DNA from 4 places in the Paenibacillus sp. FSL R5-0378 genome. Region 4 is predicted to be linked to each of the others. Evidence: predicted binding sites of a transcription regulator. Region 4 holds the regulator's gene; each other region holds the start of a gene.
What was found. The regulator Rex, encoded in region 4, represses fermentation and respiration genes when NADH is low (regulators of the CRP and FNR family bind a similar motif). The targets are predictions, from matches to a motif close to TTGTGAAATATTTCACAA.
Positions count from the first base shown of each region.

Region 1: the regulator Rex is predicted to act here: its motif matches at 2,400-2,417, upstream of nirB (nitrite reductase large subunit NirB).
Region 2: the regulator Rex is predicted to act here: its motif matches at 3,570-3,587, upstream of pflB (formate C-acetyltransferase).
Region 3: the regulator Rex is predicted to act here: its motif matches at 4,491-4,508, upstream of MKY74_RS05310 (cytochrome ubiquinol oxidase subunit I).

Region 1 covers NZ_JBBPAY010000001.1:4,365,984-4,373,341, reverse strand. Annotated here, with positions in the region: gene nirB (nitrite reductase large subunit NirB) at 1-2,378, opposite strand, end outside; gene MKY74_RS20285 (VOC family protein) at 2,614-3,099, opposite strand; gene MKY74_RS20280 (DUF1572 family protein) at 3,296-3,799, opposite strand; gene MKY74_RS20275 (NUDIX hydrolase) at 3,852-4,283, opposite strand; gene MKY74_RS20270 (NUDIX domain-containing protein) at 4,605-5,063, opposite strand; gene MKY74_RS20265 (VOC family protein) at 5,109-5,504, opposite strand; gene MKY74_RS20260 (nucleoside deaminase) at 5,667-6,149, shown strand; gene MKY74_RS20255 (AraC family transcriptional regulator) at 6,261-7,172, shown strand; gene MKY74_RS20250 (isochorismatase family protein) at 7,282-7,358, opposite strand, start outside.
Region 2 covers NZ_JBBPAY010000001.1:2,943,847-2,951,204, forward strand. Annotated here, with positions in the region: gene adhE (bifunctional acetaldehyde-CoA/alcohol dehydrogenase) at 173-2,779, shown strand; gene mobA (molybdenum cofactor guanylyltransferase) at 2,884-3,507, shown strand; gene pflB (formate C-acetyltransferase) at 3,617-5,887, shown strand; gene pflA (pyruvate formate-lyase-activating protein) at 5,961-6,698, shown strand; gene MKY74_RS13795 (Crp/Fnr family transcriptional regulator) at 6,993-7,358, shown strand, end outside.
Region 3 covers NZ_JBBPAY010000001.1:1,189,597-1,196,954, forward strand. Annotated here, with positions in the region: gene MKY74_RS05290 (ABC transporter substrate-binding protein) at 137-1,168, shown strand; gene MKY74_RS05295 (iron ABC transporter permease) at 1,177-3,243, shown strand; gene MKY74_RS05300 (hypothetical protein) at 3,305-3,607, shown strand; gene MKY74_RS05305 (hypothetical protein) at 3,888-4,370, shown strand; gene MKY74_RS05310 (cytochrome ubiquinol oxidase subunit I) at 4,656-6,068, shown strand; gene cydB (cytochrome d ubiquinol oxidase subunit II) at 6,052-7,071, shown strand; gene MKY74_RS05320 (ABC transporter ATP-binding protein/permease) at 7,077-7,358, shown strand, end outside.
Region 4 covers NZ_JBBPAY010000001.1:5,526,656-5,534,013, forward strand. Annotated here, with positions in the region: gene MKY74_RS25510 (hypothetical protein) at 1-516, opposite strand, end outside; gene MKY74_RS25515 (cell wall elongation regulator TseB-like domain-containing protein) at 979-1,497, opposite strand; gene MKY74_RS25520 (amidohydrolase) at 1,539-2,873, opposite strand; gene MKY74_RS25525 (redox-sensing transcriptional repressor Rex) at 2,827-3,513, opposite strand; gene dinG (ATP-dependent DNA helicase DinG) at 3,630-6,491, opposite strand; gene MKY74_RS25535 (tetratricopeptide repeat protein) at 6,645-7,274, opposite strand.

The sequences.
Region 1 (7,358 bases), 1.2 Mb from region 4:
CGGCGTTCTTCGTCTTCCAGCGCGGCCGACCAAGCTTCGCGATACGTTGTTTTCGCATGCTCGAAGCGGCTGGCTAATCCGGCAATCTCCTGCTCATTGCCCAGCATTTGGCGCACCCAATCCGTGCCCATGCGCTTTACCCACGGGGCTGTGCGTTCGCCGTAAATGCCGGTTTCCCGGTATAGCTGTACGTAGGCTTTAGCCAACAGGATCACCTCATCCTCTGTCGCCACCGTCGTCAGGCTGTCGCACTCCCGGACTTCGGTACCGCCGTTTCCGCCAAAATACAGCTGGTATCCGTTCTCCACGCAGACGACGCCAAAATCCTTCGTCAATACTTCGGCACAGTTTCGCGGACAGCCGGTCACGCCCATTTTCATTTTGTGCGGCGTATCGACCATCTCGATCTCCTGTTCCAGCCGGATGCCAAGCCCTAACGAATCCTGGGTGCCGAACCGGCAAAATCTCGAACCGACACACGATTTAACGTTACGCAGCGACTTGGAGTAGGCGTACCCCGAACGCATCTCCAGCTCCTCCCAAACGTTCGGGACGTCTTCTTTCTGTACGCCGTACAGCCCGATGCGGCTTGCGCCCGTAATTTTCACCAGGGGCACGTTGTATTTCTTCGCGACTTCGCCGATACGGATCAAATCCTCCGGTGTCGTCGTTCCGCCATACATCCGCGGAATGACGGAGAATGTGCCGTCCTTCTGCATGTTGCCTTCCATTCGTTCGTTGACATATCTGGATGCCTTATCGTCGGCATACGTCTCGGGATGCAGCATCCGCAAATAATAATTCAGTGCCGGACGGCACTTCGAGCAGCCTTCCTCGGATGCAAACCCGAGCACGATACGTGTCTCCCGCGGCGACTGCAGACCTTTCTCGCGAATGGCGGCTACCACCTCATCGCGGGTAAGCGTCGTGCAGGCGCACATGCCTGCCGCCTTCTGCGCCGATGCGTCGAATTTGTCGCCCAGCGTATGCGCGAGGATCGCCTCAACCATGCCGCGGCATTTGCCGCATGAGCCTCCGGCTTTGGTCACAGCTTTCACTTCGTCGAACGTGGTCAGTCCGTTCTCGAGAATGGCGCCGACGATGCGTCCCTTGGTTACGCCGTTGCACCCGCAAATCGTTTCGTCCGCGCTGATCGACGCGACATCGAGTCCGCTGTCTCCCCCGGCTTTATGGAGCACGGAGGCACTCGTATATTCCTGAATGTCGCTGCCCTTCTTCAGCAGGCTGAACAGCCGGGTTCCGTCGGATACGTCCCCGTACAGCACGACACCGACGATGCGGTTCTCGCGAACCAGGATCTTTTTGTATGATCCGGCGACCTCGTCCTGCACAACGATCGCTTTCGTGTCCGCATCCGCATGGATTTCTCCGCCGGAAAACAGATCGCATCCCGCTACCTTAAGCTGCGTGGACAACACGCTGCCCGCGTAACCTTCCGTTGGCCTGCCCGTAAGGTGGTCCGCAAGCACGATGCCCTGTTCATACAATGGCGCCACCAGACCATAGGCTATGCCGCGGTGTTCAGCGCACTCGCCTACGGCATAAATTGACGGGTCCGTCGTCTGCATCAGGTCGTTGACTTGAATCGCCCGGCCAACCGCCAGTCCCGCGTCCCGCGCCAGCGCTGCATTGGGACGAATGCCGACGGCCATGACGACAAGATCGCATTCGACGTTCGTTCCGTCTTCAAACCGAAGCCCTTGTACTCTCCCATCACCGTAAATTTCCGTTGTTTTCTTTTCCATCAGAAACTTCATGCCCTGGGCTTCCAAGTCCTGCTGAAGCAGCTTTGCCGCTGCCGCGTCGAGCTGCATTTCCATCAGATGCGGCAGCAAATGAACGACATGGACCTCCATCCCCTGGTTCATCAATCCGCGAGCTGCTTCCAAGCCGAGCAGTCCGCCGCCGATCACGACCGCCTTTTTGTATTGTTTAGCCGTTTCCAGCATCACTTTCGTGTCTTCAATGGTGCGGAAACCGACGACGCCTTCCAGGTCATGTCCTGGTACAGGTAAAATAAACGCGCTGGATCCGGTCGCGATAATGAGCTCGTCGTAGGGGACGACGGTTCCCCGGTCGGTTCGGACTTCCTTCGACGCCCGGTTAATCTCTACAGCCCGTTCCTGGGACAGCAAATGTATGTTATTGGACCGATACCAGTCCCAATCGTTAATCGTGATTTCTTCAAACGAAGTTTTCCCTTGCAGCACAGGGGACAGCATAATTCGGTTATAGTTGGGATACGGCTCATCCCCGATCATCGTTATCTCGTAGCGGTCGCGGTCCCGGCGGAGAATTTCCTCGATACACCGCGCCCCCGCCATCCCGTTGCCTATCATCACCAATCGTCTGCTCATAAACACGCCTCCCGTGCAACCTTGTGAAATTAATTACATTGATATCGTAACGGATATGGGAGGCTTTGCCTGTGAAGTAAATCACAGTGGCTTTGTTAAAACAAAAAATTTGTGAAGGCCAGGAATTTTACGGCGTTATTGAGATGACCTCCAACGGTGAGACGCAAAAGTGCAAAAGGCCACCCTGATGGATGGCCTTGATTTCGAACCTTTGTATTTTACTCGGGTAAGAACTCTAATTGTCGTAAGCTTGGTGCAGCGCCTTTATGTCGATTTTCTTTTTCGTCTGAAGTATGGCTTGCATGACTCGCCCTGCTCTTGCCGGGTCGGGGTCACAGATCATCTCCGTTAAATGGCTGGGGATGATTTGCCAGGATACGCCGAATGGATCTTTTAACCATCCGCAAACCTGCGCCTTTTCGTCTCCTCCTTCGGAGAGCTTATCCCAATAATAGTCCAGCTCCGCCTGATCATCGCAATGAACGATAAAAGATATGGCCTCATTGAACTTAAAATGCGGACCCCCATTCAGCGCGACGAATGACTGCCCTTCCAATTGAAATTCCACGGTCATCACCGTTCCCTCTACACCCCGGCTTTCCGGACCGTAGCGGGCAATTCTGCCGATTTTGGAATCATGGAAAATGGACGTATAAAAATTCGCCGCCTCTTCTGCTTGAGAATCGAACCACAGGTTTGGGGTAATCTTGTGCAATTTCATTCGTGTCATACCTCCCGGCTATAATCATTCTATGATGATTGTAGCCGATCAAGGGAACCGGCGTTTCTTTTCGATTGCTTTGTTTCTAGTTTTCAAGGCGCTAATCATGAGGTATACGCCATCCCCTTTGCACCCAGCTGCTGATCGATCGAACAACAGCAATGATGAATGAGATGAACTACAGTTTCTGATCTCTTCAGTCCCAAGTTAACTCGCCTTTTCTCATTTTGGCAATATATATGATCTGTCCCGTATGGTAGTGCACTTCTCTGAACATCGCCATCATCAGATTTAGGGCTGTCGTTTCGTTGTTCACTTGGCTGTATGTAAGCGGCGGCAGATGGAGGAAAGGCTGGGACATCAATTGCTCCGGCTCGGATTGAAGCTGTTCTAGATACTGAAGAATGATATCAAACGCTTCTTTTGTATGCTGATATGCCTCTTCTTTCGTCATCATCAGTCCACGTTCGAATTCCTTCTCCCTGTCCCGCTTGTCCGGAATGTTACACAGGATCGTCTCAACCCGAGAGTGGGCAGCGCCCCGAATATGCGCAACCAAATTAGCAATACTGTTGCTTTCCGGAGTCGGGTGCCAGGTAATATCTTCTTCCGACACTTGTTCAATGGCTTTAAGCGTCCCTCTTTGTTCGGATATCAGCTTGACCTTCATGCTTTGGATAAACTCGAGTGCTAGTTCCATGTTCACACCCCTTCCTTTATTAGCCCGAACATTATGGATACCCTACTGATCCCTATTCGATCCATTGTCTTGGCCCCACCTTGTGAAACAGCTCATGGTTTGGGGTATTGCGAAGTGCATCTTCGATCCGTCTGCATGTGAAATCACTAATGGGTCTAGGCAGTTCGTCTCTTGAATAAAATCCGCATTCCATAATTTCAGGCGAGCTTGGCTGAGGCGCACGGGTATCTTTACTCGTCGCAAGGAACACAAAGTGATGAATGTCATAATCCGGATCGTAATATATGCCTGTTAGGTTCCCGATAAGCACTTCCATGCCGACTTCCTCAAATACTTCCCTTTTTGCAGTTTCCTGAGCCGACTCGTTCTCTTCCGCCTTACCGCCGGGAAGGTCCCAATTGTGTTTGCCATAGCTGTGTTTTACCAGCAGCACTCTTCCCTCAGCATCCAAAATTATAGCCGCGGAGCCAATTAACTTTGGCATGGCTAGTCCTCCTTATGGGTATTGAAAGATATTTAATCGACTTCAATTCATGAAGGTCTTGTTGTTTTTCCAAAATTCTCCTGCTTATTATACCAGAACATATATTCTGAATCATCCCTGAAAATAACATAACCCTCAACAGATTTCTGCTTTCTCAAATCCACATAAAAAAAGAAGCCGCTCAGGCTCCCTTATCACGCTCATTTGTTAAATCACTCGATTTTCAGCAAACGAACAACCTCACTATCCCAAAGGTCATCGCTAACTTTCTGAAACCTCAAAGATTCGTATAAATGACCTGCGGTTATTCACCTGAATCACTTAATTCACATCACCGAGATACCGGACGTTCATTTCATTATTCACTAAATGATGTCCAAGCGCTTTCGGATACAGCCTGATGTGATCGAGTTGACGAATATCCACCCATTCTACGCCGATCTGATCCTGGTCGGGATGAGTTCCATCCATCTGTGCCGGCGCATCCTTTGCAATCGAGCAGACAAAATAAAACTCCACTTGATGAACGTCATGATCCCATGCTGCGAACTCATGATTTTTCCCGATGTACTCGCGCACGTAAACAAGGTCCTGCACCTCAACTTGTACTCCAAGTTCTTCGATGCATTCCCTCTTGAGGGTCTCCTTCAGTACTTCTCCGTGTTCCTGGCCGCCGCCGGGGAACAGGTAGAAAAAACCGTCGTTATCCTTGTTTTTGGTCAATAACAATTTGCCTTGCTGAATGATGATCGCTTTCGCAGAGTTTCTAATTGGCTTTATGCTAACCTCACGATTCCTAGATTTATATGTGGTATGGATCAGTCTTTAAAATCCGTTATGTTGGACAAGGTCCAGCCGATTTCCATAGAGATCCTCGAAGACCGCCTCAATGCCCCATGGGACCTCTTTCGGTTCACTGAGAAAATGAACACCGTTTGCCTTCATTTGTTCGTAATCGCGATAGAAGTCATCGGTTTGGACGACGAGGAATACGTGGTTCGCTGCTTGGGTTCCAACCCTGTCCTGCTTAGCCTCCGTGTCTGCCACCACAAATACGATGGCGGTTTGCGCATCCTTCGACGGAGCTACGGTGACCCATCTCATGCCGTTCCCGAAATGGTTGTCCGTTAACAGAACGAACCCTGCCTTTTCTGTGTAAAATTCAATCGCTTCGTCAAAATTGTTAACCAGCAGCGTAACATGTCCTATTTTTTGCTGCATAAATGCTCACTCCTCGTTGGTATATGAAAAAGCTCATTGGTCCTGAACCTTTTTTATATTTTTCCTTCGGCCATCTCCATGGTAACATTTCCGCATAACAGAAAAAAAGAAGAAGTTGACGGAATGAATCGGCTTCTACATCCGTAAAAGGAGGTTCTTATGATGATTCAGGAAAATGATCTGAAGCATCTCAGACGCTGTGTAGCGTTGGCCAAAGCCGCTCTAGAGGAAGGAGATGAGCCCTTTGGCTCCATACTTGTCTCTGCCGATGGTGAGGTACTGGCGGAAGACCATAACCGCGTAGCCGGCGGCGATCATACCCGGCATCCGGAATTTGAGCTGGCACGTTGGGCGGCCCTGAACATGACGACGGAAGAACGAAGCAAGGCGACGGTCTATACTTCAGGCGAGCATTGCCCGATGTGCGCTGCGGCCCACGGCTGGGTTGGATTAGGCCGAATTGTTTATGCCAGTTCGTCCAAGCAACTGATGCAATGGCTGGAGGAAATCGGTGCTTCCCCACCACGTGTACGAAGCCTCCCGATCCAGGATGTAATTCGTGACACGGTCATCGACGGCCCTGTTCCTGAACTTGCTGAGCAAGTTCGCGATCTTCATCGCCAATTTTATGCGCAGATTCGATAACCCCATAGCCCCGATATGATATACGGCTGTTCAGAACATCCATCCATTCTTGCCTGATGTCAGCTCCTTTGTTATTCTTACCGTATGTTTGAACAAGGAGGCGTTCTGAAAATGGATCGAGAAATGCAACCCAACGGACTCGAACCCTATTTATCTGAATTATCCGGGCGGTTAAACCAGCTGTTGCAGACGGATGGATTACATTTAACAGAGATCCCGTCGCTGCACATGATGCGGGCCACGGCGACGTCCGAACCTATTCATAGCATGTACGCGCCTTCTTTATGCTTCATTGTCCAGGGTGCCAAATCCGCAGCGCTTGGTCAAGAAATATACCATTACAATCCGACCACGTACCTCGTAACATCCGTTCATCTCCCGATCAAAAGTGAGATCACCCAGGCATCGCCGGAGGTTCCGTTCATAGGGCTTCACTTGGAGTTTACGCCGGATCAAATTCTGGATATACTGCAGCATACGGAATTGGCCTGGCCTGAAGAATCTGAGCCGGGAAGCGGCATATTTGTCGGCAAGACGAATTCGCAACTGCTTGATGCCCTGCTGAGGCTGGTAAAATTGTTCGACCAACCTGCCGAAATCCCTATCCTGGCTCCCTTGATTACACGGGAAATTCTCTTCCGCGTTCTGCAGGGCGAGCAAGGCCATTTGGTCAAGCAGTTTGCGGTGATCGGCAGCCAGGCACACGCCATTGCGAAGGCCATTCAGCTCATCCATCGTGATTATTCCAAGCCGCTTCGCGTGGAGGAACTGGCCAAGGAAGTAAATATGGCCGCGTCGTCTTTTCATAAACATTTCAAACAGGTCACAGCTCTGAGCCCGCTGCAATATCAGAAGCGGATCCGACTCCAGGAAGCAAGACATCTCATGATCAGTGAAAAAATGGGGGCAGCCGATGCCGCTTTCCAGGTTGGTTATGAAAGTCCTTCCCAATTCAGCCGCGAGTATGCCCGATTGTATGGCCTGCCGCCTAAAAGTGATTTGAAGCAAGCCTCTATCCAGTAAGGGGGTTCCCTCATTTCCATAGGTGATACACAAGCTGCGCCACAAGAACAGCAGCCCCAATCTTAGTGAGATTGGGGCTTGTTCTCTACATGATGACCAATTTAATTAATCATGTTAATGATTTGTTCACTGGCACGTAACTTCTCGATTCGGTGAAAAATCGTACAGCACACATGCTCATGTTCT
Region 2 (7,358 bases), 2.6 Mb from region 4:
TTGTTTAGACGATAGAATTTCGCAAAAAGCGCCTAAGCACCGCATTTTTCGGACCTTAAAAAATTTATAGATCGATGTGAGTAATGTCATAGTTAGCCCCCCTGGGGTTCCAGTAGGATGAACTCATCAAGGAGATGAGGGACCGGCAAAGGTCTCCAAGGAGGAGAAAACGATGGCTGTTAAAGAAAGCAAGCTGGAAACAAAGAACTCCGCCCAAGAAGAAGTGAACCGATTGGTTGCCCGCGCCAGGAAGGCGCAGGAAGCGTACCTGAACATGAATCAAGAGGAAATTGACGAAATCGTACAGGCGATGGCGCTGGCCGGTTTGGACCGGCACATGCCGCTCGCGAAGATGGCGGTCGAGGAGACCGGCCGGGGCGTCTACGAGGACAAAATCACCAAGAATATATTCGCGACGGAATACATCTATCACAGCATCAAGCATGACAAGACGGTCGGCGTTATCGAGGAGAACGCGTTTGAGAGCTACAAGAAGGTCGCCGAGCCGGTCGGCATCATCGCCGGTGTTACCCCGGTGACGAACCCGACGTCCACGACCATGTTCAAGACGCTGATCGCAACGAAGACGCGCAATCCGATCATCTTTGCCTTCCACCCTTCCGCCCAAAAGTGCAGCGCAGAAGCGGCCCGCACGCTGCGTGACGCCGGAATCGCGGCCGGCGCGCCGGAGCACTGCGTGCAGTGGATTGAAACGCCGTCCCTGGAAGCGACGCAGCTGCTGATGAACCACCCCGACGTGGCGCTCGTGCTGGCAACCGGAGGCTCGGCGATGGTGAAATCCGCTTACAGCACGGGCAAACCCGCGCTTGGCGTCGGACCGGGCAACGTTCCCTGCTTCATTGAGCAGTCTGCGGATTTGAAGCAGGCCGTGACCGACTTGATTCTTTCAAAGACGTTCGACAACGGCATGATCTGCGCTTCCGAGCAGGCGGTCATTATCGAGGAGCCGGTGTACGACCAAGTCCGGAAGCTGATGAAGGACAGCGGCTGCTACTTCCTGAACAAGGCTGAAACCGAGGCCGTGTCCAAGCTGGTCATCAACAGCGAGAAGTGCGCGGTAAACGGGGTCATCGTCGGCCAGCCGGCGGTAAAAATCGCCGAAATGTCCGGCATTCAGGTGCCGCAGGACACCAAAATCCTCGTGGCCGAGCTGGCGGGCGTCGGTCCGGCCTTCCCGCTGTCTGCAGAGAAGCTGAGCCCGGTGCTTGCTTGCTATAAGGTCAAGACGGCGGCGCAGGGCATCGAGCGCGCGGCCGAAGTGGTCCAATTCGGCGGTATGGGACACTCGTCCGTCATCCATTCGACCGATGACGCCGTCATCCAGGCGTTCGCCAACCGCCTGCAGACCGGGCGCGTGATCGTCAACTCGCCTTCGACGCACGGGGCGATCGGCGACATCTACAACACAAACCTGCCGTCGCTTACGCTCGGCTGCGGTTCGTACGGACACAACTCGACGACGTCCAACGTCACGTCGGTGAACCTGATTAACGTGAAGCGCGTGGCCTACCGGACGGTCAACATGCAGTGGTTCAAGGTTCCGCCGAAGGTCTATTTTGAGAAGGGCGCGACGCAGTACCTTGAGAAAATGCCGAACATTTCCCGTGTGCTGGTCGTCACCGACGAGATGATGGTCAAGCTGGGATACGTCGAAAAGGTGGAGTACTACCTGCGCAAACGCGTCAACCCGGTAGCAGTCGAAGTGTTCTCCGACGTGGAGCCGGATCCGTCCGTCGAGACGGTAGAGCGCGGCACGAGGCTGATGGAGAGCTTTAAGCCCGACTGCATTATCGCACTTGGCGGCGGCTCCCCGATGGATGCGGCCAAGGCGATGTGGCTCTTCTACGAATATCCGGGCACCAGCTTCCACTCGCTGAAGCAGAAGTTCATGGATATCCGCAAGCGGGTCTATAAATACCCGCGCCTTGGCGAAAAAGCTCAGTTTGTCGCGATCCCGACCACTTCGGGCACCGGCTCGGAAGTGACTTCTTTTGCGGTCATCACGGACAAGAAGGAAGGGAATACGAAGTATCCGCTCGCCGATTACGAGCTGACGCCGGACGTGGCGATCATCGACCCGGAATTCGTGTACAGCCTGCCAAAAACGGCGGTGGCCGACACCGGTATGGATGTCCTCACGCATGCCATCGAGGCGTACGTTTCCGTCATGGCGAGCGATTACACCGACGGGCTTGCGCTTCATGCGATCCGGCTGGTGTTTGAAAATCTGGAAAAGTCCTTCCACACGGCGGATCCGCTGGCCAGGGAGAAGATGCATAACGCGTCGACGATTGCCGGCATGGCGTTTGCCAACGCCTTCCTCGGCATCAACCACAGCCTGGCCCACAAGTGGGGCGGCCAGTACCATACGGCCCACGGGCGGACGAATGCGATCCTGATGCCGCATGTCATCCGGTACAATGCGCAGAAACCGACGAAGTTCGCGTCCTTCCCGAAATACAACCATTTCGTGGCCGACCTTCGCTATGCGGAAATCGCCCGTATGCTTGGCCTGCCGTCCCGGAATACGGAGGAAGGCGTCAACAGCCTGATCGAGGCGGTGCGCAAGTTGAACCAGTCGCTGGGCATTCCGGAGAAATTCCAGGATCTCGGCTTTGACCCGGCCGATTTCGAGGCCAAAGTGGATTATTTGGCCGACCGTGCGTTCGAAGACCAGTGCACGACGGCCAACCCGCGGATGCCGCTGGTCAGTGAACTGGCGGACGTTTACCGGAACGCCTTCTACGGCAAATTCTAGGAGCTGCACCGCATGATCCAGCCGGCTGCCGACCGAAAGCGTCGGCAGCCTTCTTGTCTCAGAATCGTGATGTGCGTTGATGGCAGTGGAAAGGAGTGATTCATATGCTGTCCGGCGTTATTTTGGCAGGCGGCAATCATGGTTCTACGAAAGGCGAACCTACCCTATTCCGGATGATTCAAGGAGAAACGCTGCTGCAGCGGCAGATCCGTGAAATGCGGAAATGCTGTGGCGAGATTACGATCGTGACGGACGATCCCCGGCCGCTGCTTCGCAAGGTTGATCGGGACATCCGGATCATTACGGATTATTATGTCGGAAAAGGAATGCTTGGCGGCATGCATGCGGGCCTCTCCCTATCTAAACACCGGGCCGTGTGGATTATCGGCTGCCACATGCCGTATCCCTCGGCCGACGCCGCTGAGCTGATGGCGCTGAGGCTGGAGGACGGGCTCGACGCCGTCCTGCCGATGATCGGAGGCAGGCTCCATCCGCTTCACGGTATTTATGATCGCTCCTGCGCCGTGTATTTTGGGCAGTTTCTGGAGAGCGGCCATACGGAAGCTGATGGTCTGGTTCGCCAGCTTCGTTATCTGACGGTTGCGGAAACAGATTTCGGGTATCAAGGCATGGACAGCGGCTTTGTTCGCACACTCGAAGATGCTTGGGGAGATGCGCTGACCGAATTTTTGGCTGACGAAGGGAAAGCATCTAGATCGTTCAAATAAAAATAACGGCAGCGAAGATGGTGAGAAAAGTAAAAAGAGTGAGAAAAATCACTGTCTTTAACCTGTGAAAAAAGTAACATGAAAGCATAGAAAACGGAGGTGCTTGATCATGGCGATGAAAGAAAGCGAAGTAAAGAACCGGGCTGGATTCGAGGAGGCATGGCGCGGTTTTGCGGGAGGCAGCTGGCAGAAAAATATTGACGTCAATTCATTTATCGGGCGCAATCTCACACCGTATGAGGGCGATGAGCAGTTCCTTGCGCCGCCAACGGAGAACACGCTGGAGCTGTGGAAGCAGGTCAGCCAGCTGTTAAAGGAAGAACGGGAGCGGGGCGGCATTCACGACGTGGACGTGAACACGGTCTCTACCATCACCTCGCATGCACCGGGATACATCGACCAGGACAAGGAAACTATCGTCGGATTGCAGACCGACGCACCGCTTAAGCGTGCCGTTCAGCCTTTTGGCGGCATCCGGATGGTCGTCGATGCCTGCAATGCGTATGGCTATCAATTGAACCCGGAGCTGGAGCGCATTTTTACCGATCTGCGCAAGACGCATAACCAAGGCGTGTTTGACGCCTATACGTCCGAGATGCGCGCAGCCCGCAAGGCCGGCATTATCACGGGCCTTCCGGATGCCTACGGACGGGGCCGGATTATCGGCGACTACCGCCGCGTGGCGCTGTACGGTGTCGACCGCCTCTTCCAAGGCAAGAAGGAGGAGCTGCTCCAGCTCGAAGTCGATGCGATGAGCGAAGACGTGATCCGGCTGCGCGAAGAGCTGTCCGAACAGATCCGAAGCCTCGTCGAGCTGAAGGCGATGGCCGCATCTTACGGACATGATATCTCGAGACCCGCGATGAATGCCAAAGAGGCGGTGCAGTGGCTCTACTTCGCTTATCTGGCAGCCATTAAGGAGCAGAACGGAGCGGCGATGAGCCTTGGCCGGGTATCCAGCTTCCTGGACATATATATCGAACGCGACCTCGCGGAAGGCACGCTGACGGAGAGCCTGGCGCAGGAGATCATCGACCATTTCGTCATGAAGCTGCGGATCGTCAAATTTTTGCGCACGCCGGACTACAACGAGCTGTTCAGCGGCGATCCGACATGGGTGACCGAATCGGTCGGCGGCATGGGGCTTGACGGCAAAACGCGCGTGACGCGGAACTCCTTCCGCTTCCTGCATACCCTCTACAACCTGGGACCTGCGCCGGAGCCGAACCTGACGGTGCTGTGGTCGGCGCAGCTGCCGGAGAACTTCAAGAAGTTCTGCGCCAAAGTGTCGGCCGAGACCAGTTCGATCCAGTACGAAAACGACGACCTGATGCGTCCGCACTTCGGCGACGATTACGGCATCGCCTGCTGCGTATCCGCGATGCGGATCGGCAAACAGATGCAGTTCTTCGGAGCCCGGGCCAATCTGGCCAAGGCGCTCCTGTACGCCGTCAACGGCGGTGTGGACGAGAAGAGCGGCGCCCAGGTCGGACCGGCCATCGCGCCGATCACGTCCGAGGTGCTGGACTATGAGGAAGTGAAAGCGAAGTTCGGCGTCATCCAGGATTGGCTGGCGAAATTGTACATCAACACGCTGAACGTGATCCATTATATGCATGACAAATACTGCTACGAGCGCATCGAAATGGCCCTCCATGACCGGGATATTGTCCGGACGATGGCCTGCGGTATTGCCGGCCTGTCGGTCGTAGCCGACAGCCTGAGCGCCATTCGTTACGCGAAGGTTCGCCCGATTCGCAACGAAAAAGGGATCGCGGTCGATTTTGAAATCGAAGGCGAGTATCCGCAATACGGCAACAACGACGACCGGGTCGACCAGCTCGCCGTGGAGCTGGCGGAAGGGTTCATGAACCGGCTGCGCAAGCATAAGACGTACCGCGGCGCCATTCCGACCATGTCGGTTCTGACGATTACGTCAAACGTCGTATACGGCAAGAAGACAGGCAGCACACCGGACGGCCGCAAGGCCGGACAGCCGTTTGCACCGGGCGCGAACCCGATGCACGGACGCGACCGCAAAGGGGCGCTCGCTTCGCTGGCTTCGGTCGCCAAAATCCCTTACGAGCACAGCCTGGACGGCATTTCCAATACATTCTCGATCATTCCGAAGGCGCTCGGCAAAGAGGACGCAGCCAGACACAGCAACCTGGCGGCGCTGCTGGATGGCTATACCGCAAGCGGCGGACATCATCTGAATGTCAACGTCTTTAACCGCGAGCAGCTGCTGGATGCAATGGAGCATCCGGAGAACTATCCGCAGCTAACCATCCGGGTATCCGGGTATGCGGTCAACTTCATCAAGCTGACGCGGGAGCAGCAGCTGGATGTCATCAGCCGCACGTTCCACGGAGAGATCTGAACGGCCGTTACGATTCGCAGAGCAATAAAGCAATGAAATCAAAAGTTGTCATCAAGAGAGGAGCGTGGCCCGCATGAAAGGCAGAATACATTCCATGGACACCTTCGGTACGGTGGACGGACCGGGCATCCGCTTCGTCCTGTTCATGCAGGGCTGCGCGCTGCAGTGCCAATTTTGCCATAACCCCGATACATGGGATACGAAGGGAGGACGCCAGGTTACCGTCGAGGAGGTTCTCCGGGAAATCGAGCCCTATGTGCCTTACTATAAAAGCTCGGGTGGCGGCATCACGGTGACAGGAGGCGAACCGACGCTTCAGGCGCCTTTTGTGGCGCAGCTGTTCAAGGCTTGCAAGGAGCGGTTCGGCCTGCATACGGCGCTCGACAGCTCGGGTTTCTGCGAACCGTCTCATGCAGGCGAGCTGATGCAGTATACGGATCTGGTCCTGCTCGATCTGAAACAGTTGAACAACGAGAAGCATGAGCGGCTGACCTCCCAGCCGAATGACCGGATTCTGAAATTTGCGGCATGGCTGTCCGCCATCGGAAAACCGGTATGGATCAGGCACGTGCTGATTCCGGGCATCACCGATCAGGCAGGAGATCTGACGCTGCTGGGGGAATTTATCGGACACTTGCGCAATGTGGAGAAAGTCGAGCTGCTGCCCTATCACCGGATGGGCGTATACAAATGGCAGCAGTTAGGCCGCCCGTACGCGTTGGACGGCGTGCCTACGCCAACGGACCGCGAGGTGGAGCGCGCAAGAGAGCTGATCGAGGCGGCGCGGAGGGTGGCGGCGTCCCGGCCATAATAGGGAGCAGAGAGTCCGGAACAGGATGCGGCAGCCCTTACCCCCGATCCTATTTCCGAATCGTTCGCCGGAATCCTCTCTGCCTCTCGGTTCCATCCGAATCCGTCCGAGTATTTTCTGAGCGCTGCTTCGTTCCGTTTAAGGGACTGACCTAAGGGATTTACCACGGTAGGTGTGATTTTCCTCATAGGACCAGGGGGTCACCCCTATGAAAAATCAGTGCATCCCCCGATAGGTTAATCCATCCTGAGGGGTTATGATAAAGGCAAAGATGTGCGGAAGGGGAAATGAACGATGGGGCAGACCGTGACGGGGACACAGGCGAAGCATTGCCGGGAGGGCTTGGAGCCGCTGCTGTCGCAAGAGAGCTTCGAGAAGCTGGAAAGCATCATGTATAAGCGCAGCGCGGAAAAGGGCAGCTGCCTGTTCTGGGAAGGCGATCCAGCCGACAAGCTGTATTTCATCATCGAGGGCCGGGTGAGAACGACGAAGACCTCGGACAGCGGGCGGGCTTTGACACTGTACCTGCATCATGAAGGGGATCTGGTCGGACAGATGGATCCGTTTCAGGATTCGGTGCACAGCTTCAGCGCCGAGGTCATGGAGGATGCCAAGGTCGGGGTCATTCAGCGCAAAGACCTGGAGGTTCTGCTCTGGCAG
Region 3 (7,358 bases), 4.3 Mb from region 4:
TGCGGCGGAAGGCCGCTTTTTAATGCCCAAAATCGCTATTGACATCCCAATTGAGAACCAATATCATTTAGATATTTAATTGATACTGATTCTCAATATCAATAATAATTACATAGCAGAGAGGGAGATTGTGTTCATGAAGACATTCCGGTTAAAAAGGGGGCTGTTCGCCCCGTTCATCATGTGCTGCCTCATCGCTTTATTCACTGCAGGCTGCAGTACGGGGGGAGAAGCCAAGGAAGGAGCTGCGGCACAGGCTGGCAGCGGAGATTCAAGCACACCGGCCCAACAGGAAGAGGTGCGCACGATCCAACACTCGATGGGAACCGCCGAGATGAAAGGGACGCCGAAAAACATCGTCGTTCTGGAATGGACGTACGCGGAGGATTTGATTGCACTGGGCATTCAACCCAAAGGTGTCGCCGACGTGGAAGGGTATAAGAAATACGTGAACGCCCAGCCGGGGCTGTCGGCGGACGTCATCGATGTAGGTACGCGGCAGGAGCCCAGTCTGGAGCTGATTACAAGCCTCAAACCGGACCTGATTATCGCGGAAAATTTCCGCGTGAAGGATACTTACGAGCAGCTAAAGGCGATTGCGCCGACCGTAGTTTTTGATAACTACTCCAAAGAAGCTTCCCAGGATCAATACGCCACGATGGAAAATTCCTTCCGGACGATTGCCGATATCGTCGGCAAGAAAGAAGAAGGCGAGAAGGTGCTCGCTGACGTGCAGGCCACCTTTGACGATGCCAAAGCGAAGCTGAAGGCCGCGGGCAAAGAACATGTGAAATACGCTTTGATTCAAGGCTTTTCGAATCAGGATGCGGCGGTCATGCTGCTGTACTCGGACAACTCGATTGCTGCAGGCGCGCTGAAGCGTGCGGGCTTCGAGAATGCCTATCAGCCTAATCCCCTTCCGGAGGACGGCTACGCCCAGACGACAGTGGAATCGCTGGTACCTGTACAGGATGCCAATCTGCTGTACGTCGTTCAGGACGATGATAACATTATCGAGAAGCAGATGAAGAACAATGCCGTCTGGAACGGCTTGCATTTCGTCAAGGAACAACAAACGTATTCTCTCGGCGGCGATATGTGGGTATACGGCGGCCCGCTGTCGGCGAAAATCCTGGTCGATAAGACGGTCAGCCTGCTGACGCAATGAAGCCGGTAATGGAGCCGGTGACGGAACCGGTGGCTGCCGTAAGGCCGGAAAACCGCCGAATCAGCCTGAATCTGCTGGTGTTTGCCGGGGGAGGTGTTCTTCTGGTGATCCTTCTGGTGCTGAGCCTGACGCAAGGGGAGCTTCATATTCCGCTTCGTACGGTGTATGAGGCGATCGTTCACCCGGAAAACATCGCGGAACACCAGACCATTCGCGGCCTGCGGCTGCCCAGAGCCGTCATGGGCATATTGGCTGGTGCCGCCCTGGCTGCGGCAGGCGCCCTGCTGCAGACGGTGACGCGGAACGCCCTGGCGGAAGCGGGAACCTTCGGCATCAATGCCGGCGCTTATTTTGCCGTGGTGCTGTGCACGATCTTTATGCCGTCCCTGATTCATTCGTCACCGCTTATCACGGCTTTGCTCGGCGGCTGCCTGGGCGCAGGGCTGTCTTACCTGCTGGCTGGGGCAAGCCGGAGCACGCCGGTCCGGATGGCGCTCTCCGGCATGATCGTGTCGCTGGTGCTCGCCTCGTTCACCGGCGCGCTCCAGCTGCTGTTTGAGAACGAGACGAATGGGCTGTTCGTCTGGGGCTCGGGTTCGCTGAACCAGAACGATTGGCACGGAGCGGCCTACAGCTGGCCGTGGGTGACCGGCGTCCTCGTTCTGGCATGGCTGTTCCGGCGCCAGCTGGACCTGCTGGAGATGGGGGACGAGACCGCCCAGGCGCTGGGCCAGCGGGTCGGGCTGGCCCGCACCGCCGCACTCGCCGCGGCGGTCCTGCTCGCCGGGGTCACCGTCAGCGTGGTGGGCCCGATCGGTTTTGTGGGGTTGATCGCCCCGCATCTCATCCGCTTGCTCGGGATGCGGCGGCATGCGCTGCTCATTCCAGGCAGCGCGTTATGGGGCGCGGTCATCCTGCTGGGTGCCGACGCCATTGCCCGGTTGTTCCGCGGCACGCTCGGTGAGCTGCCGGCGGGGGCCGTCACGGCGCTGTTCGGCGCGCCGTGGCTGATCTGGCTGGCGCTGCGGGCCAGCCGCACGGCTGCGGCGGACGGCGGAGGCGGGATGAGCGCCGGCGTGCTGCATAAGCGCCCGCCGTACCCGCTGCTGCTTGCCGCCATGATGGTGCTGATCCTGCTGGCATCGGTCATCGGCATATCGGCAGGCAGCCTGCGCATCCCGCTGGACGATACGCTCGCGGTCCTGAGCGGCGGCGGGGAGGCGATGTATCGCAATATCATCCTTGATATGCGTCTGCCCCGCCTGCTGGTATCGCTGCTGGCCGGAGCCGGTCTCGCCGTGGCCGGCGTCATGCTGCAGAGCACCGTCCGCAATCCGCTGGCGGATGCCTCGGTGGTGGGCGTCACCTCCGGCGCGGGCGTTGGGGCGCTGCTGCTGATCGTGCTCTTCCCGGCCGCCTCCGGCGGATGGCTGCCGGCTGCGGCCATCGTGGGCGCTGTGGGCGCAGCAGCCGTGGTGGGCGTGCTGTCCTGGCGGAAGGGGCTGGAGACCAGCACGCTGACGCTGGTCGGCATCGCCGTGTCGGCGGCCTGCGCCGCGGCGATCCAGTTCCTGGTCATCCGCTCCGGTATGGGGGCTGCTCCGGCGCTGGCCTGGCTGGCCGGCACCGTCTATGCCCGCGGCTGGAGCGATTTGATCAGGCTGGCGGCGCTGCTGATCGTCCTGCTTCCGGCGGCCTGGCTGATCGGCCGCCGGGCGGACCTGCTGGGATTCGGCGATGCCGTATCCCAGGGGCTTGGCCTGGCGCTGACGCGGGCCCGGCTGCTCACAGCGCTGATCGGCGTGCTCATCGCGGCCGCCGTCGTTCAGGCCGTTGGCACGGTCGGTTTCGTCGGCCTGCTGGCCCCGCACGCCGTCCGCCTGCTGACCGGGCATCATACCCGGCGCGCGGTCGTGCTGTCGGCGCTGCTCGGGGGCCTGTTGATGGTCATATCCGATATCGTCGGCAGGCTGCTGATCGCCCCCAAGGAAATTCCGGTCGGTCTTGTCGCAGCGGTCATCGGAACGCCTTACCTGCTCTTTCTGATGTTCCGCTCCAACCGGCTCAGGAAATAGCCTTCCGCCCCGGCTCCCTTCGCCTCAGCTGGAATAAGCTGGGGAGAAGGGGGTGAGACGCATGACGACATCCAAACATTATTCGGCTGCCAAGAAGTATATGAACCGCCGGGTAAAGATCAAGACGAAGTACGGAAGCACGTTCTACGGTAAGATCGTCAAGGTCAGCAGTTCCAAGGTATACCTGAAGGTTTCCTCGGTCTCGAGCAGTCCCGGAAAGGCGCATATCTCGTTTTTTCCTTTCATTCTGCCGCTCGTACTGTTTGATCTGCTGGTGATTGTGCTGGCGGACGGCCGTCACCATCATGTTCCGCATCCACACTATCCACACGGTCCGTATCCCGGCCCATACCGTCGTCTTTAATCGGACTTGTTTCTGCGGCTAACAACCGTTTACACCAGGCGGATTTCGACAAAATGGCTGGTAAATGTTATCCTTTTGTCGTAATTTCATACAAAAAATGAAGCCGCACGCATGCCGTATTAAAGCGCTCTACATCCGGCAGCTGCGGGTTTCCCGCTTTGGAAGGCCCCCGAAAGGGGGCTTTTTTATATTTCCGGCACTTGGCACTATTTCTCACTTTGATTCTGTCCCTCAGAAGTAGTACATTATTAATTGAAATCATAAGGAGGTTTCCGAATTAATGTTCTATGAAGACAATGAGAATTTGAGCATCATGACCTACACCTTGAATAGCGGCATTAAAGGAACTGTACCTTTATCCAATAAGCAGATTCAGGAATGGATCGAGTGCTATCGCACAGATGCGAAATTCATCACAGCGATCGGTAAGGAGTTTTTTGGCCTGAATCCGGAGCTGGTCGCCGATTTTAAAGTGCATAATCGGTTCTCCAATTACGCTGAACTGATCAAGCCCGTGGTTCCTTCTTCGGAGTCCGACAACACGGATCAGCTGTCGAAGGCGTACGAAGAAAACCGGGTGTACTTCAAGGTCGATTGCAAATGCGGTACGACTTACACGACCTTTTCCCAATACTACACGACCAAATGGTATTGTTCCAAGTGCAAGGAAATCGTATTTTTGGACAAGAAGAAGGGCAGAGTGCCGACCGATAAGGGCGATGCCTGGTACATGACCAATAAATACTATGTGGCACGGGACTAGCATGATTTCACGAACGAGCCTGAAGCAGGCAACATATATAGAGGAACTGAAGAATTGGACGGCTGCGCCGAAAGGTGCGGGCGTCTTTTTTGTGCTTGAAGGGCCTCATTTTTTAATATTTTGTGACTAATTTCACAAAATCAACGATTTGGGCTTTGTATTGTGACATTTATCACAATATTCGGATTCAAAGTCTGCCATGATACAGGAAGAAACGATGAAGCCAAGTTATCGGAACCTGTTAGGCGGGTTTTAAGAATAACGACAGGAAAGAGGGAAGAGACGATGGATGTAGTTATGCTGTCACGTATCCAGTTTGCCGCGACGACGATTTTTCACTTTTTTTTCGTGCCGCTGTCCATTGGACTGGTGTTCACGATCGCGATCATGGAAACGATGTATGTCGTCAAAGGCAAAGAAGAGTACAAACGAATGGCTAAATTTTGGGGGAAGCTGTTCCTGATCAACTTCGCCGTCGGCGTGGTGACGGGGATTTTGCAGGAGTTCCAGTTCGGCATGAACTGGTCGGCTTACTCCCGCTTTGTGGGTGACGTGTTCGGGGCGCCGCTGGCGATCGAAGCGCTGCTTGCGTTTTTCCTCGAATCGACGTTTATCGGCCTGTGGATTTTCGGGTGGGAGCGTCTGTCCAAAAAGGTCCACATGATCTGCATCTGGCTGGTCGCGTTCGGCACGGTGATGTCGGCGTTCTGGATTTTGGCGGCCAACTCCTTTATGCAGCGTCCGGTCGGTTATACGATCCATAACGGCCGTGCGGAGATGAACGACTTTCTAGCTTTGATTACGAACGGCCAGCTGCTGCTGGAGTTCCCGCACACGATTCTGGCGGCTTTTATGACCGGGGCCTTTGTGGTCACCGGGGTCAGCGCTTATAAGCTGCTGAAGAAACAGGATACCGCCTTTTTCAAAAAATCTTTTGCCATCGCGGTGATCATCGGGCTTGTGTCCTCGATCGGCGTGGCACTGGTGGGCCACCAGCAGGCGCAATATTTGGTGAAGACCCAGCCGATGAAAATGGCTGCGACCGAAGCGCTCTGGGAAACGAGCAGCGATCCCGCGCCGTGGACGGTCACCGCATTTATCGATACGAAAAATCAGACCAATACCGGGGAATTTCAAATTCCCTACCTGCTCAGCTTCTTGTCTTACAGCAAGTTTTCCGGCGAAGTGACGGGGATGAAGGAGCTGCAGTCCCAATATGAACAGCAGTACGGCCCCGGGGATTACATTCCTCCGGTGCGCACGACCTTCTGGAGCTTCCGCATCATGGTGGCCAGCGGCTCGCTGCTGATTGTGCTCAGCTTGTATGGCGCCTATCTTGCGGCACGCAAAAAGCTCGACAACCGCAACACCTGGTTTATGCGCCTGATGCTGTTTGCCATTTCGCTGCCGTTTGTCGCCAATACGTCGGGCTGGATCATGACGGAGATTGGACGCCAGCCTTGGACCGTATTCGGTCTGATGACGACCGCCGACGGGGTGTCGCCGAGCGTCACGGCCGGCCAGGTATTGTTCTCCATCATTGCTTTTACGGCCATTTACGCCATTCTGGCGGTGGTCATGGTGTATCTGTTCGTCCGCGTCATCAAAAAAGGACCGTACGCCGACAACGCTGCTCATTCGAATGAGTCGGCCGATCCATTTGATAAGGGGGGAGTTCCGCATGCTGTCTCTCAATGAGCTGTGGTTTGTCCTTGTAGCTGTTCTGTTTATCGGGTTTTTCTTTCTGGAGGGTTTTGACTTCGGGGTCGGGATGTCCACGGGCATTCTGGCCAAAAACGATACGGAGCGCCGGGTGCTGATCAATTCGATCGGCCCCTTCTGGGATGCCAACGAGGTGTGGCTGCTGACGGCCGGCGGCGCGATGTTCGCCGCATTCCCGAACTGGTACGCGACGCTGTTCAGCGGATTTTACACGCCGCTCGTGCTCCTGCTGCTCGCCCTGATCGGGCGCGGGGTGGCTTTTGAATTCCGCGGCAAGGTGCAGACCGCAGCTTGGAAAAAAACGTGGGATGTCGTCATCTTCATCGGCAGTCTGCTGCCGCCGCTGCTGCTCGGCGTCGTCTTCGCCGACCTGATCCGGGGGCTGCCGATCGACCAGGCGATGGAGATGAAAGCCGGATTCTTCGGCGACATCGTCAACCTGTATTCCGTGGTCGGCGGGCTCACCATGGTAGTGCTCTGCCTCGTGCACGGACTGATGTTTACGACGCTTCGGGTCACCGGCGACCTGCAGGTGCGGGCCCGCCGCTTGGCGGAGGTGCTGCTTGCCCCGCTGGCGGTACTGATTGCGGCGTTCGGGGCGATGACCTATTTCGAAACGGACATTTTTGAGGGCCGTGCCTTCCTGCTGACCGTCATGGGCGTGGTGATCGTCGCCGCTTACGTGCTGGCCGCCGTTTTCATCGCCAAGCGCCGTGACGGCTGGGCATTCGGCATGACGGGCGCCGTCATTGCGCTGACGATTGCCTTCTTCTTTGCCGGACTGTTCCCGAACGTCATGATCAGCTCGATCGATCAGGCGTTCAACCTGACGCTGACCAACGCCGCATCGGGTCCGTATTCCCTGAAAGTCATGACGATCGTGGCTTTATCCCTGCTGCCGTTCGTGCTTGGCTATCAGATTTGGAGCTATTTCGTCTTTCATAAACGGGTTCACGAGCAGAGCCATCTGGAGTACTGAGCACGATGGATAAGCAGCTGCTGGGTTACAAAGGGATAAAGCCCGTTTTCGCCGTCATGCTGCTCCTGACGGTTTTGCAAGGCGTCTCCATCCTGATGATGGCCAAGGGGCTGGCAGAGGCCGTGTCGGCTCTGTTCGCCGGGGCGCCGCTATCCGGGCAGACCGGCAGGATCTCGATGTTCCTGGGTGCTTTCCTGCTCCGGCACGGGCTCGGACTGCTGCAGCAGAAAATCGGCAGCGCATTTGCGGACCGCACCGCTGCCGATGTCCGGGGGCGGGTGCTGCGC
Region 4 (7,358 bases):
CACTCCCATCTTGCCGGGATCACGGGGCAGAACAAGAAACTTGCTTGAGCTGCCGTCCGTCAGCGTGATATAGACATTTTTCGTGTCCATTTCGGCTTTCGTCTGAATTCCGGTACCCTTAGCCAGATCCTGCAGCTTGACCGGAATTTCCGTATAGCGCTTGTTTTCCATCGCTTCGGCTACAGAGAACATCGCTTTATCCCAATACTGGTTCAGCTTGTCCGATGAATGATCCACAAAATCGAACTTCAGCGTCCGGGTGCCGACGACGGATTTGCCTTCAGTGGAGATTTTATCCGCCAAATCAGCCAAATTTACATTCGGCTTCAAATCGAGTTTCAAATCCACCTGATCACGGGTAATATTAATATGTGCGTTATTCACGCCCTGATAATTGCTGACGATTTTTTGCAGCGGACCCTGCAGGGTCGTTTGCCGATAAAAGAACCAGCCGCCAAACAGTACGGCTACCGAAACCACAACAGTTATAATAATAGGCAATGGACGCAATTTCACTTGTTGTCCCCCTTTCGAAATGGTAAAGCAAAAAAAAGTAAACTTTAGATGACAAAAATAAATATTTCGTTAGCGGTTCAAGTCCATTGGTCGTCACCATGCTTTTGTTCCAGTCCGATTCGATGGATGGTTTTGCGCTTGTCGCGAAACACAAGCATCTCTTCGTTTGATACACGCATCTGACCGCACTTCTATATACCTGTTTTTCAATAAAGAGCAGAAAAATCTTCTTCCAATCTGAAGCGGGCTTCTGAATTTTACTGAAAAACGCTATCCTCTAATTATAGTACAATCCGGGCTGTTCGTCATATATATCTCTTCAATACAAATAAGAGTATATCACATTGTATATACTAAATCGAAGGTAAAGTGTGAATATATTTTAAATATTATCCTTTGTAAGCCAAAGAACCCCATTTGAGGATGGGGTTCTTTCTGCATGATATGGCCGTTTAAACAAAATCATCGATTGGGCAGCGTGAACGGGCTGCCGATTTCCGCTCCGTCGCTGAACCGGTAAAATTGATAGTAATAGTGATCTTTCACCTTGTAGAACAGCTGCCATACGTATTCTCCGTTATAAACACCCGGTACGAGGCGCATATCTTTGATGCCGGGAATGGAGCTTTTGATTTTGGCCTTCATCTTCTCTTTGGACATACCGCTGCTCAAAAGCTCTTGATGCACGGTATTCTGGCCTTCCTTGGGTTTTCCCTGATCGGTGAACTGCACCCAGACCATGACCTCCTGGCCCGTCTTGTTCGTCCCTTCCACGACCCAGTAGATGCTGTTCTGGTCCCACACCGACTTTTGGGCATCGGCGACCGACACGATTCCGGCTTCCTGCTTCGCTTTGGCAATAGCGGTGTCCTTTTCGCTCCATTGATCCTGCAGCACGTAAATAAAATAACGGTAAGCGCCGAAAATGATCAGCAGCAGGGCGACAATGCCGAGAAAGATCCATTTTTTCTTGTTCTTCAACCTGAACTTCCTTTCTGAAAGGTGAGCTAATCATCCCGGTCTTATCGGGAGAGAAGACCTTCAAAAGCCGCTTGGGCTTCCCTGCGGATGCGTTCCTCGTCCAGGGTGAGACAGCTGCCGTGCTTCACGACCTGCTTCCCGTCCACCCAGACATGCTCAACGTCCTTCGCGCTGGCCGAATAAATGACGTGTGAAATGAAGTCCGTACGCGGCAGAAAATGAGCCTGATCCGTATTCACCGCGATAAAATCCGCCTTCATCCCGGCCTCAAGTGCACCGACTCCCTTCAGGAACAAGGATTGGGCTCCGTAGATCGTGCCCATACGCAGTGCTTCCGCCGCGGGAACCGCCGTCGGATCTCCCGAGACGCCCTTATGTATCAAAGCGGCAAGGCGCATTTCTTCAAACATGTCCAAATTGTTGTTGCTCGCCGCACTGTCGGTTCCCAGGGAAACCGTAATGCCTGCCTGCATCATGTCGGTAACGCGGGCCACACCGCTCGCCAGCTTCAGGTTGCTGCCAGGGTTGTGTGATACCGTCACGTGATGCTTCGCCAAAATGTCGATTTCCTCGTCTGTTAAATGGACCGCGTGTGCCAGAATCGTCGGCCGTGAGAACATGCCGAGCTTCTCCAAATGAATCGCCGGACGCGTTCCATAATCGCGTACATTCTGCTCCACTTCCGCCTTGGTCTCCGACATATGCGTATGCATCGGCAGATCCAGGTCATGCGCCGCCTGAACGAACTTCTCGATAAAATCAGGAGGGCATGTGTACGGGGCATGCGGAGAAATCATCGCCGTGATCCGGCCGTCTGCCTGCCCGTGCCAGTCCTTGGCGAACTGAATGGCTTCGTTCAGCTTGTGCCGCTGCACATCCTCCGGGCACAGACCGATGACACCGCGGGTCAGGGCAGCGCGCATGCCGGATTCAGTCACCACTTTGCCCACCTGATCCATATGATCGTACATATCGAGGAACGTCGTCGTGCCGCCCTTCAGCATTTCAAGCACGGACAGCGAAGTCCCCCAGTAGACGTCACTGGACGTGAATTTCGCTTCCATCGGCCACATTTTTTCCTGCAGCCATTCCTGGAGCACCATGTCATCTCCGTAACCTCGCAGCAGCGACATGGCGGTATGTCCATGGGTGTTGATCAGGCCCGGCATAAAAAATAAATGCGTGCCGTCGACGACCTGTACGCCCTCCTCCAGCTGCGGCTCCTCTTCACCGATATAGGTGATGCGGTCGCCCTCAATGACCATCCAGCCGTATAATACCGGCTGCTCCGGCCGCAAAACGGCAAAGCTGCCGTTCTTGATGGCCCATTTAGGATTGGCGCTCCGGCTGCTGGAGCTCTTCAAATTGTCCGTCATCTTCCGTGTCGTCCTTTCCGTTGTTCAAATAATAAGCGAGGCTGAGCAAATCCGTCGTAAAATCGGCAGCATGGATCCGGATGCTAGCCGGCGCCTTCAGAATCGTCGGCGCAAAATTCAGAATCGCCTCGATCCCGGCCGCAATCAGCTGATCGGCGACGTTTTGTGCTTCGAAATCCGGGACGGTAATGATCCCGATCCGGATATTTTTGCTTTGTATCGTTTCTTTCAGCTCATCCATGGCCTGTACCGTCAAGGTGTTGATCCGTGTGCCGATTTTGGACGGATTGGCGTCAAACACGGCCACGATCTTCATATTTTCCTTCAGGTAAAAGTTATAGTTGGACAAAGCTTGACCAAGATTCCCCGCTCCGACCAGCACCGCGTTGATCTGCTGATCCAAATTCAGAATTTGACGGATCTTCTCGATGAGATAGGACACGTCATACCCTATCCCCTTACGGCCAAAATCCCCGAAATACGCCAAATCCTTGCGGATCTGCGCCGGGTTGAGATCCAGCTTCTGCCCGAGCTCCTGGGAGGAGACTGTGGCCACCTCCCGCTTGTTCAGCTCATTTAGATATCTAAGATATATAGGCAATCTGCGGACAACCGCCTCGGATATTTTCTCCGATTTCATGCATGTTCCCCCTATTGAACGGCTTGAATATTTATTTGGTTATATAGATTGAACTAAAGTTTTGCATTGAATTTCCTGTTCTAACCGCTTTAGTTCAATCTATCTAATGGACTCATTTAAGACACACCGTCCTGATGAAGCCATTCAGAGATGCGCGGAACCATCTGGTCTGTCTGCATATGCTCCATTTTCGGTCCAGGCAGCGAGTACAGGAAGTACTTCCCGTAATACGATTCGATAACGCGCGTATCGTATACGATGACGATGCCCCGGTCATGGGCGGTGCGGACCAGCCGCCCGAAGCCCTGCTTGAAGCGGATGACGGCCTGCGGGACCGACAGCTTCATGAACGGGTTCTTCTTCTGGCGCTGCAGCAGCTCGCTCTTCGCTTCCACCAGCGGATGGTTCGGCGGCTGAAACGGGAGCCGGACGATGGCCAGGCAAGTCAGCGCTTCACCCGGGATGTCCACGCCTTCCCAGAAGCTGCTCGTTCCAAGCAGCACCGAAGCGCTGCTGTCCGTAAACCGCCGGATCAGCTTCGTGCGGCTGCCGCTGTCTACGCCCTGTCCAAGCACGGCGATGTCGCTTTGTGCGAGGGCTTCTTTCAGCGGCTCGTATACCTGACGCAGCATGCGGTACGAGGTGAACAGCACCAGCATCCGGCCGTGGGTCGCGATCGCGGCGTCCGCCAGTGAGCGGGCCAGCGTTTCGACAAACAGGGCGTCCCCGACGCTTCCCTTCACGCTTGGAAAATCCCGCGGAATGACGAGCAGCGCCTGGTCCCTGTACCGGAACGGGGACGGAAGCTGGACCGTCACAAGGCGTCCGCTGTCCTGGTCCTCCTGCAGCCCAAGGTTATCGATCATATACTGGAACGATTTATCTACGGATAAGGTGGCGGACGTTAGGATGACGCTCTTTTTCTTATCAAAAAACAGCTCCTTGAGCTGCTTGCTGACGTCAACCGGAACAGCGTACAGCTGGAGCGATTTGCTGCGGAAATGGCCGCTCGCTTCCATCCAGTACACGACGGTTTCGTCGTTCAGCGTCATAAAGAAGCGGAGATTCTCCCGCTCGGAGCTGAGGTCCTTGAGCAGCCCGCCGATATCGGTGATCAGGCTGTCGGAACCATAATCATCCTGCTCCTCCTTGTATTCGGCCAGCATCTTTTCGCCTTTGCGGACGATTTCCCCTATCGTGACAAAGATCTGGTTTTCGAGCGCCGCCAGCGTCTCCCACTCTTTCGGCTTTTTCCCCGGCTGAAGGCGCAGCGTATACTGGCCGCCGTCGCCGGGAGCAGCGTCGCTCCGTTCCGGAAGCAGGCCGAAGAGCAATTCGCTCAGCTTGTCCCAGTGCTCTTTGACATCGACCAAATCCTCGCTCATCCGGTCGATCACGGCGGTCCATTCACCGGCCTGCTCATAGGCCGACGATTGAAGCAGCTGGCGAAGCGCCGGCAGCTGCCCGCTCCGGGCGTCCTTATAGAGCCGTGTCAGCGTATGGACGACCGTAAAGTACTTCAAATGAAGTCCGAGATGCTTGCCGGCAACGTCTTCCAGGTGATGGGCTTCGTCGATCACGAGCCGCTCGTAGGATGGCAGCAGCTGATGGCCTGCCTTGACGTCCGTAAACAGCTTGGAATGGTTCGTTATGACGACATCCGCGATTCCGGCTTCATGCTTGGCCCGATGGTAATAGCATTTGCGGAACCAAGGGCAGGCACGGCCCTGACAGGAGTCCGAGTCGCTGCTTACGGTCTCCCAGAAGTCTCCCGCACGGCCGCCGAGGCTCAGCTCCTCGTCATCACCCGATTCGGTCTGGGCGAGCCAGACGATCATCTGGGCGGCTGTGATGGTGTCTTCCTTCGGATTGATAAAGTCTCTTCTGTTTATTTTATGTTCAAATTTTCTCAAACACAAATAGTGCTGTCTGCCTTTGAACACGGCAGCCTTGAAAGGAAATGGCACGACCTGTGTCAAGAGTGGGATATCCCGCTCCCGGAGCTGCTCCTGCAGGTTGATCGTATGCGTGCTGACCATCACCTTCTGGTCCTGCTTCACGCTCTGATAAATCGAGGGGATCAAGTAGCCGAGCGACTTGCCCGTCCCGGTCCCGGCTTCGATCAGCAGATGCTTGTCCTGATCCAGCGCATTCATCACCTGGTCGAACATGATCGTCTGCGGCTCGCGCTCCTCGTAATGAGGCATAATATCGCGCAGCCGTTTTTCGATCTCGGCCAAATATTCCTTAAACTCGACGCCTTTGAGCGGATTGTCGTCCACGTCGTCGCGCGGCGGGGCCATTTCGGTCCAGTCTTCCACCTTAAGCGCCAGCTGGCGGTAAAAGGTGTGGCTGTTCAGATCTTGAGCGGGTTCCCGCTCCTTCTCCTGGCAGAGACCGTCGAAATACCAGCCGAGGTCGCTGTCCTCATCGGCAAACAGCTCGGCCAGCCGCTGCAGCGTAATCAACGGCAGGCTGTTCAGCTCATCCAGGCACTTCAGCAGAACGTATGCCGTCGCCAAAGCGTCGCTGTCGGCCTGATGCGGCCGGTCATGCTGAAGACCGAAGTGTCCGGTCACCATGCCCAGCTGATAGGAAGTCAGCGAAGGGAAGCATATTTTGAGCAGGTCGAGCGTGTCCAGAATCCGCCCAGAGAACGGCAAATAGCCGCACCGGTCGAGTGCGTTTTGCAAAAAATTAAAATCGAATGCTACATTATGCCCTACCAGGACCACATCGTCGAGCAGCGGCACGAGCTCCATCATCATTTCTTCCAGGGCCGGAGCTGCGGCCACATCCTCATTCGTAATGCCGGTAAGTCCCGTAATAAACGGAGGGATTTCGATACCCGGGTTGACATAAGAGCCATACACCTTTGAAATCGTCCCATCCTCTTCTATAATGGCAAGTCCAACTTGAATAATTTCGTCTGCGGACTGGTTGCCTGTCGTTTCGAAGTCAAGTACGGCAAATTTCATGATTCCTAAATCCTTTCGTCCAGTCTCCTTAACAGCATAACAGAAGATTTCACATTTGAAAATTCAAGGAAGGAAAAACTTGAACTTCCGGTTCTATAGAAAAAGACGACACCCGGCGCTTTCCGTGCAGCGGGCATCGTCTTCTCACATGCATTACATCAGCGATATTAACTGGCTTCCATAATGAAGCTGACCACACTGTTGCTGGCAAACCTGCAGATTCATTAGCGGATCCGGGAACGAGGGATCATGCGAAAGCGCCAGCGTAAAATAATCCTGGGCCTTGCCAAGCTGCCCTTGCATCGCCTCGACACAGCCAAGCGCATTCAGCACCATCGCCTTCAGCTTGGGATGCTGGGCAAGCGGCAGAATCCACTGGAAATGATGGCGGGCTTCCGCCGGCTCCTCCAGGTGCAAATACGCCATAGCCAAGTACATCCGGGCCAAATAGCTGTCGGGAAATTCGAGGATCACCTGCGCAAATTGCTGGGCCGCCTGCCTGTACATCAGCAGCTTGAAATATCCCTGCCCCCGGATAAAGGAATCCATCTCGACCTCGGGCGTTTCATGCTGCGGAAATACAGGCGCGATCTTGGCCTGCTCCCGGAAAGCGCCCATTTTCTCTTCAAAAGACAACCATTCTTCTATGATGCCGTCGCTCATCGTTTTGAGCAAATTCCACTTTTGGATCAGCTGATGCTTTTGGGCCTCCTGCGCTGTGGGGTAATGTTTCACGATTTCGTCTAACATGTTGTTCATTTCCGCGAATACATGCTGAAACATGGCTGCATCCCACCTTAAACAAAAATGAAATCAGTGCGGTCACCTGAACTCATTTTTTGTTAACCCGGGCTTTTTCATTCCCGC